DNA from 2 places in the Vibrio sp. ABH4_348 genome. Region 1 is predicted to be linked to the other one. Evidence: predicted binding sites of a transcription regulator. Region 1 holds the regulator's gene; the other holds the start of a gene.
The links. The regulator CRP, encoded in region 1, controls carbon source genes, mostly activating them, when cyclic AMP is high. The targets are predictions, from matches to a motif close to TGTGANNNNNNTCACA.
Positions count from the first base shown of each region.

Region 2: a site for CRP is predicted at 3,756-3,771, ahead of ACXAFJ_RS18810 (ROK family protein). Genes of this name have one in related genera too.

Region 1 is NZ_JBSWVW010000001.1:2,674,738-2,680,746, forward strand. It holds gene ACXAFJ_RS12250 (hydrolase) at 1-395, shown strand, start outside; gene ACXAFJ_RS12255 (YheU family protein) at 476-694, shown strand; gene ACXAFJ_RS12260 (phosphoribulokinase) at 800-1,669, shown strand; gene crp (cAMP-activated global transcriptional regulator CRP) at 1,910-2,542, shown strand; gene ACXAFJ_RS12270 (2-oxoadipate dioxygenase/decarboxylase family protein) at 2,627-3,424, opposite strand; gene astD (succinylglutamate-semialdehyde dehydrogenase) at 3,435-4,889, opposite strand; gene astA (arginine N-succinyltransferase) at 4,912-5,934, opposite strand.
Region 2 is NZ_JBSWVW010000002.1:1,086,743-1,092,751, forward strand. It holds gene ACXAFJ_RS18795 (FecCD family ABC transporter permease) at 1-676, opposite strand, end outside; gene ACXAFJ_RS18800 (FecCD family ABC transporter permease) at 669-1,706, opposite strand; gene ACXAFJ_RS18805 (Fe(3+) dicitrate ABC transporter substrate-binding protein) at 1,706-2,590, opposite strand; gene ACXAFJ_RS18810 (ROK family protein) at 2,795-3,691, opposite strand; gene ACXAFJ_RS18815 (methyl-accepting chemotaxis protein) at 3,874-5,637, opposite strand; gene ACXAFJ_RS18820 (FKBP-type peptidyl-prolyl cis-trans isomerase) at 5,840-6,009, opposite strand, start outside.

The DNA of each region.
Region 1 (6,009 bases):
GATCATTAAAGCGAAATGCGCTGCAGAAAGCAGAGTTAATCGAAAATACTTTGGGTATAGATGGAGCTAGCATCAAGCGAATACAGCGTTTGTGGGAGTTTGACGACAAACTCACTGCTCCATTACACGGGTTTGATGGCGCTAAAGATTACTACTCACGTTGCTCAGGGCTTGGCAAACTAGACAGAATCAAAACTCCGACACTTATCGTTCACGCGAAAGATGATCCCTTTATGACATCAGACGTGATCCCCAACTTTGAGCTGCCAAGCTGTATTGACTATCAATTACTTACACATGGTGGCCATGTCGGTTTTGTTTCGGGTTCTTTGTTGCGTCCCAAAATGTGGCTTGAGGAAATGCTGCCAAGCTACTTCTCAGGTCACCTAAAGTAATAGACGACAACCTTACCTACTGATACCTCTGTCAAGATTAGATAGAATATCGTTAACTTTGATAAACCCAAAAGACACTCATGATTGTACCGTGGCAAGATATTCAACCTGATACGCTGGAAAACTTAATTCGAGAGTTTGTGCTCCGAGAAGGAACCGATTACGGTGCAAGCGAAGTGTCGTTAGAGCAAAAAATCGAAGCCGTTGCCCAACAGCTCAAATCGGGTGAAGCCGTCGTTGTGTTTTCAGAGTTGCATGAAACCGTCAATATCCAGCTCAAAAATCAGTTTTCGGGATAAACCCCGCTCGCGAAACCAGCAAACTTTTTGTTACATCCATGACATAGTTTTGCACCATGTTATAGTGGCGTTCGCTTACAAATTTGACCACAAAGGTTTGATATTATGTCTGCAAAACATCCGATTATTGCGGTAACAGGTTCATCTGGAGCAGGAACCACCACCACGTCCGAGGCATTTAGAAAAATGTTCAATATGATGGACATTAAGCCGGCATGGGTTGAAGGTGATAGCTTCCACCGTTTTACGCGCCCGGAAATGGATGTAGAGATCCGCAAAGCAAGAGAGCAAGGTAGACATATCAGTTACTTTGGCCCGGAAGCCAACGATTTTGGTGCGCTTGAAGAGTTCTTCCGAAAGTACGGCAATCAAGGCGAAGGTCAAATTCGACGTTATCTCCATACCTTTGATGAAGCGGTACCTTACAATCAAATGCCCGGCACATTCACCCCTTGGCAAGACCTTCCACAAGATTCCAACGTTCTGTTTTATGAAGGATTGCACGGTGGTGTGGTTACCGATGATGTCAATGTCGCTCAGCACGTCGATTTTCTAATTGGAATGGTGCCCATCGTCAACTTGGAATGGATTCAAAAGTTTGTTCGTGATACTCGAGATCGCGGGCATTCTCGCGAAGCGGTGATGGATTCAATCGTGCGCTCGATGGACGATTACTTAAACTTCATCACACCACAATTTTCTCGTACCCATATCAACTTCCAGCGTGTGCCGACGGTTGACACCTCCAACCCATTAAACGCTAAAGGCATCCCAAGCTTAGATGAAAGCTTCGTTGTTATTCGATTACGCGGCATCAAAAACGTCGATTATCCTTACCTACTGGCAATGATTGACGGTTCCTTTATGTCTCGTCACAACACCATTGTGGTGCCAGGTGGTAAAATGAGTTTTGCGATGGAGCTCATTGTTCGACCAATTTTGCAACAATTGATTGAAACTGGGAAAATTGGCTAAGTCTCAGATAAATCAGACTGTTTACTTTTCATACCGTGAACATGTGCACATTTTTGCGTAGACATTTCGCGTTATGAAACGATTAAAATCAAGAAATCGTCCCTAAAAACCGCTACTATGGTAGCCGATAGACAAGACAGCTTGCAGCTTTCCAAGACTACTCTTATGCTAGGAGGTTCATTAAGAGCCTCGCTACAACATGGAAAGCGGCGAGCATACCTGCAGAGGAAGTGAGATATTATGGTTCTAGGTAAACCTCAAACCGACCCAACGTTAGAATGGTTTCTTTCACACTGTCATATTCATAAGTACCCTTCAAAAAGCACCCTTATTCACGCAGGTGAAAAAGCTGAAACTCTTTACTACATCGTAAAAGGTTCTGTTGCGGTACTCATCAAGGACGAAGAAGGTAAAGAAATGATTCTTTCTTACCTTAACCAAGGTGATTTCATCGGTGAGCTAGGTCTTTTCGAAGAAGACCAAGAGCGTACTGCATGGGTTCGTGCTAAATCGCCTTGTGAAGTGGCTGAAATTTCGTTTAAGAAATTCCGTCAACTTATCCAAGTTAATCCAGACATCCTGATGCGTTTATCTTCGCAAATGGCTCGTCGTCTTCAAGTAACTAGCCAAAAAGTTGGTGACCTTGCATTCTTGGACGTAACTGGCCGTATCGCGCAAACGCTACTAAACCTAGCAAAACAGCCAGATGCGATGACGCACCCAGACGGCATGCAAATCAAGATCACTCGTCAAGAAATCGGCCAAATCGTTGGTTGTTCTCGCGAGACAGTAGGTCGTATCTTGAAAATGCTAGAAGAGCAGAATCTAATTTCAGCACACGGTAAAACTATCGTTGTGTACGGTACTCGCTAATTAGCTAGCACCCACTCGATACTAATGTCGATATTGAAAGCCACCGGGTAGTCGGTGGCTTTTTTATTTCCAACGGGTTTAGAATTATTTGCCTAAATCCGTGCTCTCAAAAATTTTATCTGCCGACGCTTCCACAAAGCCCTGATACAAATCTCCAGTGCGGTCGATATAACGCTTAGCAAACTCGTAAAAACCACCAGGAATTAAATGCTCTTGCCTCTCAAACAGGACAGGTACCCTATCCGCCATCGTAGCCGATTGTTCCAGATACACATCAGGTGAACCTTTCACTTCCCCACCAGATTGATTGACAGAAAAACCATGCTGAGTGAGCGACGAGTTAACCTGTTCAACCTCGTCATATTGATTAAGCTGATTGACAGAAACCGTGAAGTGATTTGCGCCGTATCCATGAGCGGCTACCCAAGCAGCGTATTCGCTTTCCTCAGCCAAGGCCTGGTAGGTTGCCAAGTCTAATTCCCAAGGTCTTCCCGACCACAAGAAATTTTCATTAGCGAAATACGATTGCGGTATTTGCTCTATTAATTCGAAAACTGTGTCTCGCAGCTTGGTGGTGCATTCATCCAAACACAACTCGCTGATAAACACCTTAGGCAAATTTTTATCTTGGTGTTCAAAATGGCGAGCATTGAGTTTTTTACTCTCAAATCGATAGCTGTCCGCCGCGTAATAACCTACTTTTTCAAATGGTGCCGCCAGTACATCTAACCCAGTTTTAGGGGTTGCAAATGTTCTCAGTGCGATATGGTCATTGATAAGTGGTTCAGATTCCGTCAACAAATGATGCACGGCCTTGGCAGAAGGGCAAAGGCGCTCTACGTAGTCTTGCCAAAGTCTTTCAAATAAGTACTGAGCTTCCATGAGTTCCTTCTTATACTAAGTTCACACCAGGTAAAAGTGTGTCAGGCAATATGGGTTGCTGACCTTCGATTGAGGCCATGGGGTAAGCGCAATAGTCCGCCGCGTAGTAAGCACTGGGTCTAAAGTTACCCGATGCACCCGGGCCACCAAACGGTGCATCGCTGCTGGCTCCTGTTAGAGGGCGATTTCGATTGACGATACCAGCGTAAGATTCTTGCAAAAACTGCTGCCACTGCTCGTCCTTGGTTGAGATTAGCCCTGCCGACAGCCCAAAACGTGTCTGATTTGCCAGTTTAATCGCGTGTTCAAAATTTTTGCTGCGATGAATCTGCAACATGGGGCCAAATACTTCTTCATCTGCCGCACCTTCCACGTTTGTCATATCAATAATACTTGGGGACAGCACGGCAGCACCTGTTGTTTGGCCGGTGAGTAACACTCTTCCCCCCAATTGGATGAGACTATCTTGAGCAGCAAGGACGTGATTGGCCGCTTGCGCAGATATCATGGCACCATAAAAGACGTCTTTTTTGGGATTGCCTACCGTTAACTGACTAGCAGCTTCAACCAATCGAGTAATCAATTGATCGCCCTTTTTTCCTTCAGCGACAATCAGACGACGAGCACAAGTACACCGTTGACCGGAACTCAAAAAGGCAGATTGAATGATGGTGTAGACCGCCGCATCAAGCTCGCCATAAGCATCTGAAACCACTAACGGGTTGTTGCCACCCATTTCCAACGCCAACATTTTGTTAGGTTTCCCTGCCAATGCTTGATGAATTTTGTGGCCAGTTTCCGCACTTCCGGTAAACAAGACTCCCGACACGTGAGTGTGATTGACTAATGCCACCCCCGTTTGCTGCTCACCTTGTACTAAATTAATTACACCATCGGGCAAGCCGACCTCTTGCCATACTTTCACCATAAGCTCCCCCACCGCTGGTGTTAGTTCAGAAGGTTTAAAAACAATAGTATTGCCTGCAATAAGCGCCGGCACTATGTGACCGTTAGGCAAGTGCCCAGGAAAATTGTAGGGACCAAAAACGACCATGACACCAATGGGACGATGACGAAGTGCTGTAGTCTGCTCCCCTTGAGTGCGAACGGCTTCTCCAGTCCGTGATTGGTAGGACTCGATTGAAATGGCGATTTTGTTGGTCATAGCTGTCACTTCGGTTTTCGCTTCCCAAAGTGGTTTGCCGGTTTCATCACTAATGAGTTTGGCTAACTCTGCGCTTTTATCTGTTAACGTATTAGCAAATTTCTTTACCAGCTCTACTCGTTTTGTAAGCTCGGTTGCCCGCCAAACTGGAAAAGCCTGAGTGGCAGCTATAACAGCAGCCGATACTTGCTGCTCGGTCGAACACTTTCCCTGCCAAATTGTTTCTTCGGAATACGGATTGGTCGAGATTAAGCTACCGCCGTCTCCTGAAACCCATTTACCACCAATGAATACACTCATCATTGTTCTCCTATTCGCGTTATTACCCAATAGGGCTAATACGAACCCAGTCCCCCGAAGTGACTTTAAGCGCTTGAGCAACTTCAGCGGTTAAAATTGCCGAATCACTTTCGCCATCTAAGCCTATCGTCGCAACCGTTGCTCTAAACTGTTCAAAACTGGTATTACAAATTAGATAAGGTTTGGCGCTGCTGTGTGTCGAGATCACCACTTGGGCGCGAAACGAACTGCGCACCGTTTCAATCTGATTTAGGTCACACTCAACCGTCGGTCCACCATCAAAAATATCGATATGGTCTCGACAGCGAAAACCTTCTCGCTCCAACATTTTGAGCGCGGGCAGCGTGTTTGGATGCACTTGTCCAATCACCTTCTGAGCTTCTGGGCTTAATAAGTTGACGTAAATAGGCATTTTGGGCATCAAATCGGCAATAAAGCCTTTTTTGCCAATCCCGGTAAGATAATCCGCCATGGTGAAATCAATAGAGAAAAAATGTTGTTGTAACCACTGCCAAAATGGTGAGTTACCCTCACTGTCTGAAACTCCTCGCATTTCAGCAAACACGCGTGAGGAAAAACGCTTTGGGTGTTCTGCCATCATGAGAAAACGACATTTCGACAAGAGTTTTCCGTTTAAACCCTGCCGGAACGCTTCTCTTAGAAACAAGGTACAGACTTCGCTACAACCGGTGTAGTTATTACCCAGTGTCAGTAGCTTAACGATATTTTTTACGTTTAATTTGTGAGAGGAATGAACAACGGTACTGATCTGGTAAGTGTAAAAAGGCACATCCCAGCCGATTGCAGCTTCAATTCCGGTACAGCCTGCGATGTCACCGGTAATAGTGTCTTCCGCCACCATCAAGTAACCCTCATCATCAGGAAACTCGATGTTATCTTTGGCGAAGCTGTATTCTGAATGGGTTATGCGATTGGTTAACAACTCCGCGTTAACGGGCAGTGAGGTAAAGCCATGGCCGGATTCAACGGCACAGGTGTGCAGAGCTTCGTAATCTGAAATAGTGATGGGTCTAATTACCAGCATTCACGCCTCCTTGGTATGAGTGCGCAAACCAGACCACCTTTGTTGAGACTCAAGTGCCTCACTCCAACACCTTTG
Region 2 (6,009 bases), on a different contig from region 1:
TATTAATGCCTAAGCCTTGTGCCGTGTCATCGCCTAACGCAAACAAATCGAGTTTGTAAGCGAGTGCAATTGCGACGGGTAGCAGGGCCAACAAAAATCCTACCAAGTAAGGAATGTGAGTCCAGTTTCGTCCCCATACCGAGCCAGTAAGCCAGATCATGGAGACGTTGATCTCCATCGGAAACGCCAATAACAGAAAATCGACGCCAGCACTGAACAGGGCAGCTAAAGCAACGCCAATAAGCGCTAGTGCGGCTGCGTGATTGAGTACGTTCTTCGCAATTGAAAACAAGATTAATGTCGCGATGCCACCACCGGCCATCGCGATAAAGGGGAATAACCGAGCTGAGACATCAGGGAACATGGCATTGACGGCAACCACTGCAAGGCTTGCTCCCGTCGTCACTCCTAGAATGTCTGGCGATGCCAGTGGATTTCGAACGATACCTTGTACCAGCAAACCGGATAGTGCCAAGCATGCCCCGACCAGTGTTGCGACAAACATTCGTGGCAAGCGGTAACCCATGATGATGAATTCATTTTCTGACTGGCTGCCCACTAATGTATGGATAACTTCGGTTGGAGAGATATTCACAGCACCTGCTCCGACATGCCAAAGAGCGAACAACAGCCAAACGATGAAAAGAGAAAGTGAAACTTTAATGGCATTAGGCATATTGCTTTTTCACCTGATTTTTTGCGAGAAGTAGGAAAAAACTCGCGCCGATAAAGTTGGTTAAGATACCAACCGGGCTCTCTGAACCTCGAGCCAGTAGCTGAGTGATTGCATCTGCGTAAACCAACAAATTCGCACCTAAAATTGCACATATCGGCACCAAAATTCGTAAGTCGTGACCAACTAAAAAACGGGACACGTGAGGGATAACTAAACCGATAAAGGCTATTGGACCGGCCACGGAAACCGATGCAGCAATCAACAAAATCAATGTCAAACTGGTTCCGATTCGAACCAGTGCGAGTTTACCGCCTAAGTTTTTCATCATGGATTCACCTAGTGCGAGCAGATTCAATTGGAAACTTAAATAAAGAGCCGCGACTAGACCGACCAATAAACTCCAATACAAAACTTGAACATGAGTCCAATCGACATTGGCAATGGTTCCAGTAATCCAATGCATGACACCATAGGCACTTTCATCGGCAAGAATAACGGCCGCGCGAGTCAAAGAGAGAAACAAAAAGTTGAGCGCGACACCTGCTAACACCACACGCACGGGATTGACTTGATGCTGGTGTAAACCTGCGAGGAAGAAAACGGCAAGTCCCGCAACCGATGCTCCAATAAAGGTAACCACTAATATTGGTAGTGCTGAGAACCAAGATATTAGGCCGGTAGAGGCAAACGCGAAGGCGAATGAAGCACCAGCACTCACCCCAAAAACAGAGGGAGATGCAATTGGATTTCGAGTTAATGCCTGCATCAAGAGACCGGCTACTGCCAAACTGGCTCCCACACCAATTGCGCAGAGGACTCTAGGTAAGCGAACTTCTTTGATTATATGTTGATGGATTTCATTACCTGTAGCGCCTGATAACCAGTGCCACACGTCAATCCAGCCCATATCAAAATCAGATCCAACAAACAGAGACCATCCAAACCCTAAAAAGAGCAGGCTTAAGATAAGAGGGACGAAAATAGAAAAGCGCCAGTTGGAAACTGGCGCAGACAAGACGAGTTGAGACATTACTGGACCAAGTCAATCACTTGTTCAGCCATGATCTCAGCGGCGATCATACCGCGGTTTAGTGACCAAAGTCTTGGGTCAGTCTCTACGTACTTGTCGTTTTTGACAGCGGTCATAACTTTCCAAAGACCGTTTTTCTTGAACTCGTCGATAGCGGTTTCGTCACCGTATTCACCAACAAGGAAGTAGTCTGGGTTTGCTTTCAATAGACGTTCCAAAGTAACGCGAACGTAAGCTTTCTCAGTTTCTTCTGGAACAGGAGAGTTAAGACCCAAACGATTGATTACGCCACCTGCATACGCTTTAGGTGTGTGCATTGTTACACCACGTGAGCTTGATACTGCAAACAATACTGATGCGTCCGAACTGATTTTCTTTGCATAGTCATCCATACGAGCGCTGTGTGCTTTTACCAATTCTTGCATTTCTGCTTCGCGGTCAAATGCTGCTGCGACTTTAACGACAGCTTTCAAGTTGTCCTCGTAGGTTTCGCCACGGCTTTTTAAAATCAACGTCGGTGCGATGCGCTTTAAGTCTTCGTAAATTGCTTCATGGCGCTCGCGGTCAGCAATGATCAAATCAGGTTTTAAAGACGCGATTACCTCAAGACTTGGTTGTGAGCGCTTGCCAAGTGAGGTCCAATCGTCACCGATACGTGCACGGATTGGTTCAATAACACGAGTTTTGTCGCCATCATCAGCAACGCCAATCGGTTTGATGTCTAAGTTTGCTAGTGCGTCGACAAAAGAAAATTCAAGCGCGACAACTTTTTGAGGAACCGAATCTAGGACTAGCTCGCCCAGTTCGTCTTTAACAGTGATTTTAGCGTTAGCGCTGAAAGCGAGACCAAGAGTGGCCAGTAGCGCGATTGATTTCTTAAACATAAGATTCCATCCGTAATAAAAACGAACGGATTATCACAGAAAAATTACATGACACAAATAACAATGAGAATAAATATCAAATGCATTAATATTAAGTTGATGTGCATCAACTTAATTTGTAACAAAATGAAATATGTTAATTCACTGGGAAGTCGTAAGTAATAAGACAATTACTTACGACCATATCTGGATACAGAGAAATGTTTATAGGTTTAGCATGGCTGCACCGCGAACACCACTAGAGTCGCCATGAACTGATTTAACAACCTTGGTTTGCAGTGATTGTGTAAAGGTGTATCGAATTAATTTTTCTTGTACCAATGGATAGATCTTTTCTTGGTTAGATAGACCACCGCCCAATACGATTACTTCTGGGTCGATAACGTTGATGACGGAACCCAACAATCTAGCCAATTGGTCACTGTAAAGATCTAAGTGGTTGATGGCGTTTTGGTCGCCTTGTTCAATCAATTCAAAAATCTGTTTAGCGTCTGCCTTGTGGTACTTGTCTGAAAATGTACGACCAAATCCAGTACCAGAAACAAACCCTTCACAACAATTTTGGCTACCGCAGTAGCAGTCAAATGTGTTGCCGTCTTTCTCGGGGGTATAGTGAGGTAATGGGTTGTGTCCGATTTCCCCTCCAATACTGTTAAGTCCGGTGACTAAGCCCCCATTGACGATCACACCCGAACCACATCCGGTGCCAATAATAACAGCAAGGCAAGAGTTTTCGGCGTCTTTTGCTGCGCCTGACTTGAATTCAGATAGTGCCAAGCAATCGGCATCATTAGCTAACTTTATCGGGACATCGTAATGCTTGTTTAAATCACCGAGGAAATCCTCGCCATTTAACACTTGCACATTTGCGCCTTGCATTCGCTTTGTTGTTGGGTCGATAGAGCCACAGCAACCAATACCAATGGCCGAAAAGTCATGTGTTTCTTTAAGTTTTTCAATAACGGTTACGACCGCATTTAGAAAATCTGAATAGGAATTTTTGTTAGTAGGGTGACGAAAGACAGTTTCTACTTCGAGAGTTTTAGGGTTCAGTAGGACACCTTCAATCTTAGTACCGCCTATATCTAGACCGACGAGCATGTCAAACCTCGTTATTATTGTCATTAGAAAGTCGATAATGTTAACAATTCGTTGCGTTGATAGATGAGAGCTTTATCAAATATGACAACGATTTAGTAAGGATAATCTGATTGAGTTATTGTAAAAAGTAGAAAAACAAAAGGAGCCATTACGGCTCCTATCAATATCATAAAGAAAACTAATTATCGCGCCTGATAGTCCGCGACAGTTTGCTCCATATTTTTAGCCTGTTCAGAGACACTGTCTACTTCGACCAAAACTTGCTGCGCTGAAGATAGATTCTCAGAAGACAAACCATTAAGTTCATCAAGAGAGTCACGTACTCGTTGCACTAAACCATTTTGTGAGTCGATGGCTCCAGCGATACGTTGCGACCGACTTTCGATGTCTTGCATATCGGTGATTATTTGCTGCAGGCTTGAATCCAAAGATTGAGAGGTTTCAAGTGTTTGTTTGCCTTGCTCATTAGAGCTTTGGATCCGACTTACTACCGTTTGCATCTGTGATTGAATAGCTGTGACCACATTCGTGATGTCTTCTGTCGATTGATGGGTACGACTGGCAAGAGCGCGAACCTCGTCGGCTACCACTGCGAACCCTCGTCCTTGTTCGCCAGCGCGAGCCGCTTCAATAGCTGCATTAAGTGCTAGCAAATTAGTTTGTTCCGCAATATCTTGAATGATGGTTACCGCCTGACCAATTTGGTCGACATTTTCGCTAAGTGAATTGATTGAGGTTTGACTTTCATCTAACGCTTCGCTTAGTTGACCAATATTTTCCACAGTCACATCGACCAAATTTCTGCCGGTTTGTGCATTGTTAGATGCTTGCTTAACACCTTCGACCGCATTGGACGTATTATCCGAAATTTCAGCAATGGTCGATGCCATCTCACTAACAGAACCTTCCATGTCACTGGTATAGTTGACCTGTCGGTTAAATTTACCAATAACCGCTTCTAATTCGGCGTGCATGGTTTCTGTGCTTTGATTGAGCTGTATCGACTTATCTCTCGTGCCTGACATCAAAGTTGCAAGGTTATCAAGCAGCTGATTGAAGTAGTCAGCCAGTAAGGAGAATTCGTCCTGTCCCTTGAGTTCAGCACGTATGTTGAAATCTCTGTTTTCTGTGATTTGTTTGATGCTAGTGGTCAGGCTATTTACTTGGCGATTAAAATTACGAGAAATGTAAAAAATCAATCCAAGAATCACTATCACAGCGGCAAAGGACGCGATTTGTTGGAATCGGGATTGCAGTGCTTGTATTTGTTGTACTTCTGGGCCTAAGTTTTTGGCAAAATCTTTAAATTGGGTTTCTACTTTGTGCGACAAGCCGCGTGCTTTACCCAGCAGACCCTCGTTGTACACCAAGCCAATGATTTTGTGTTGTTCCGTTAGCGCGATGGCTGCTTTTTTAAGCGGTTGATTTTGTATTCCAGCCAGTAACTTTTCATCGTAGATCCCAGATAGTACCGCTTTGTCGAACAAAAACAGTTGGACTAACTGATCACTGGAGAGCTTACTTTTGGCCTCAATGACTTGCTTCGCGTATTCGCCCCATAAAGCAGATTCATTGTTTAGTCCGTACTTTTCAAAAGCTTGCACTAACTCAACAAATCCATTTTGATAGGCGACGATATCCTGTCGAACCGTATTAGGGATATTCAAGTCATTGCGTTTTAATAGAGTACTAAGGTTGGACTCCAGTTCAAGGAACAACTCCATATTGCCTTGAAAGCGCGTGAGGTATTTATTGTCCATACGGAGCAAAAAGTCTTTCTCATTTCTCCGTAGATTTAGTAGACGAACTTCGAGTTGAGCAACAAGTAGAGTAGCTTGGTTTAAATCTTCACTGGTGCGGGCAAATTGGGTATTGGCAAATAATAGCGCACCCAAACTTACAATAGCAACGACACCCAATGAATATATTTTATTTCTAATATTCATGAGATTACCTGAGTAAATGATAAAATTATTATTGTTATAGTAAGAATAGTAGACGCTAAAATTATATGTATCAATACGCAGATAGAGATGTTTTTAAAATTTTGGTCGTCGTAGCCTATTTGATTGAAATACAGAAAAAAATGAAAAATCTCCCTGATAACTGAGAGGATGAACACACAGTTACAGAGAGATTTTTGGGGCCTTACTTCTCGATAGCTAGTAACTCAACATCGAAAATGAGTGTAGAGCCAGCCGGAATTGAACCGACGCCGCGATTTCCATACCCTAGATGGCTAGGAACAAACAAACGAATCTTTTGTCCTTCGACCATGGTTTGTACACCTTCAGTCCAACCAGCAATAACCTGATTTA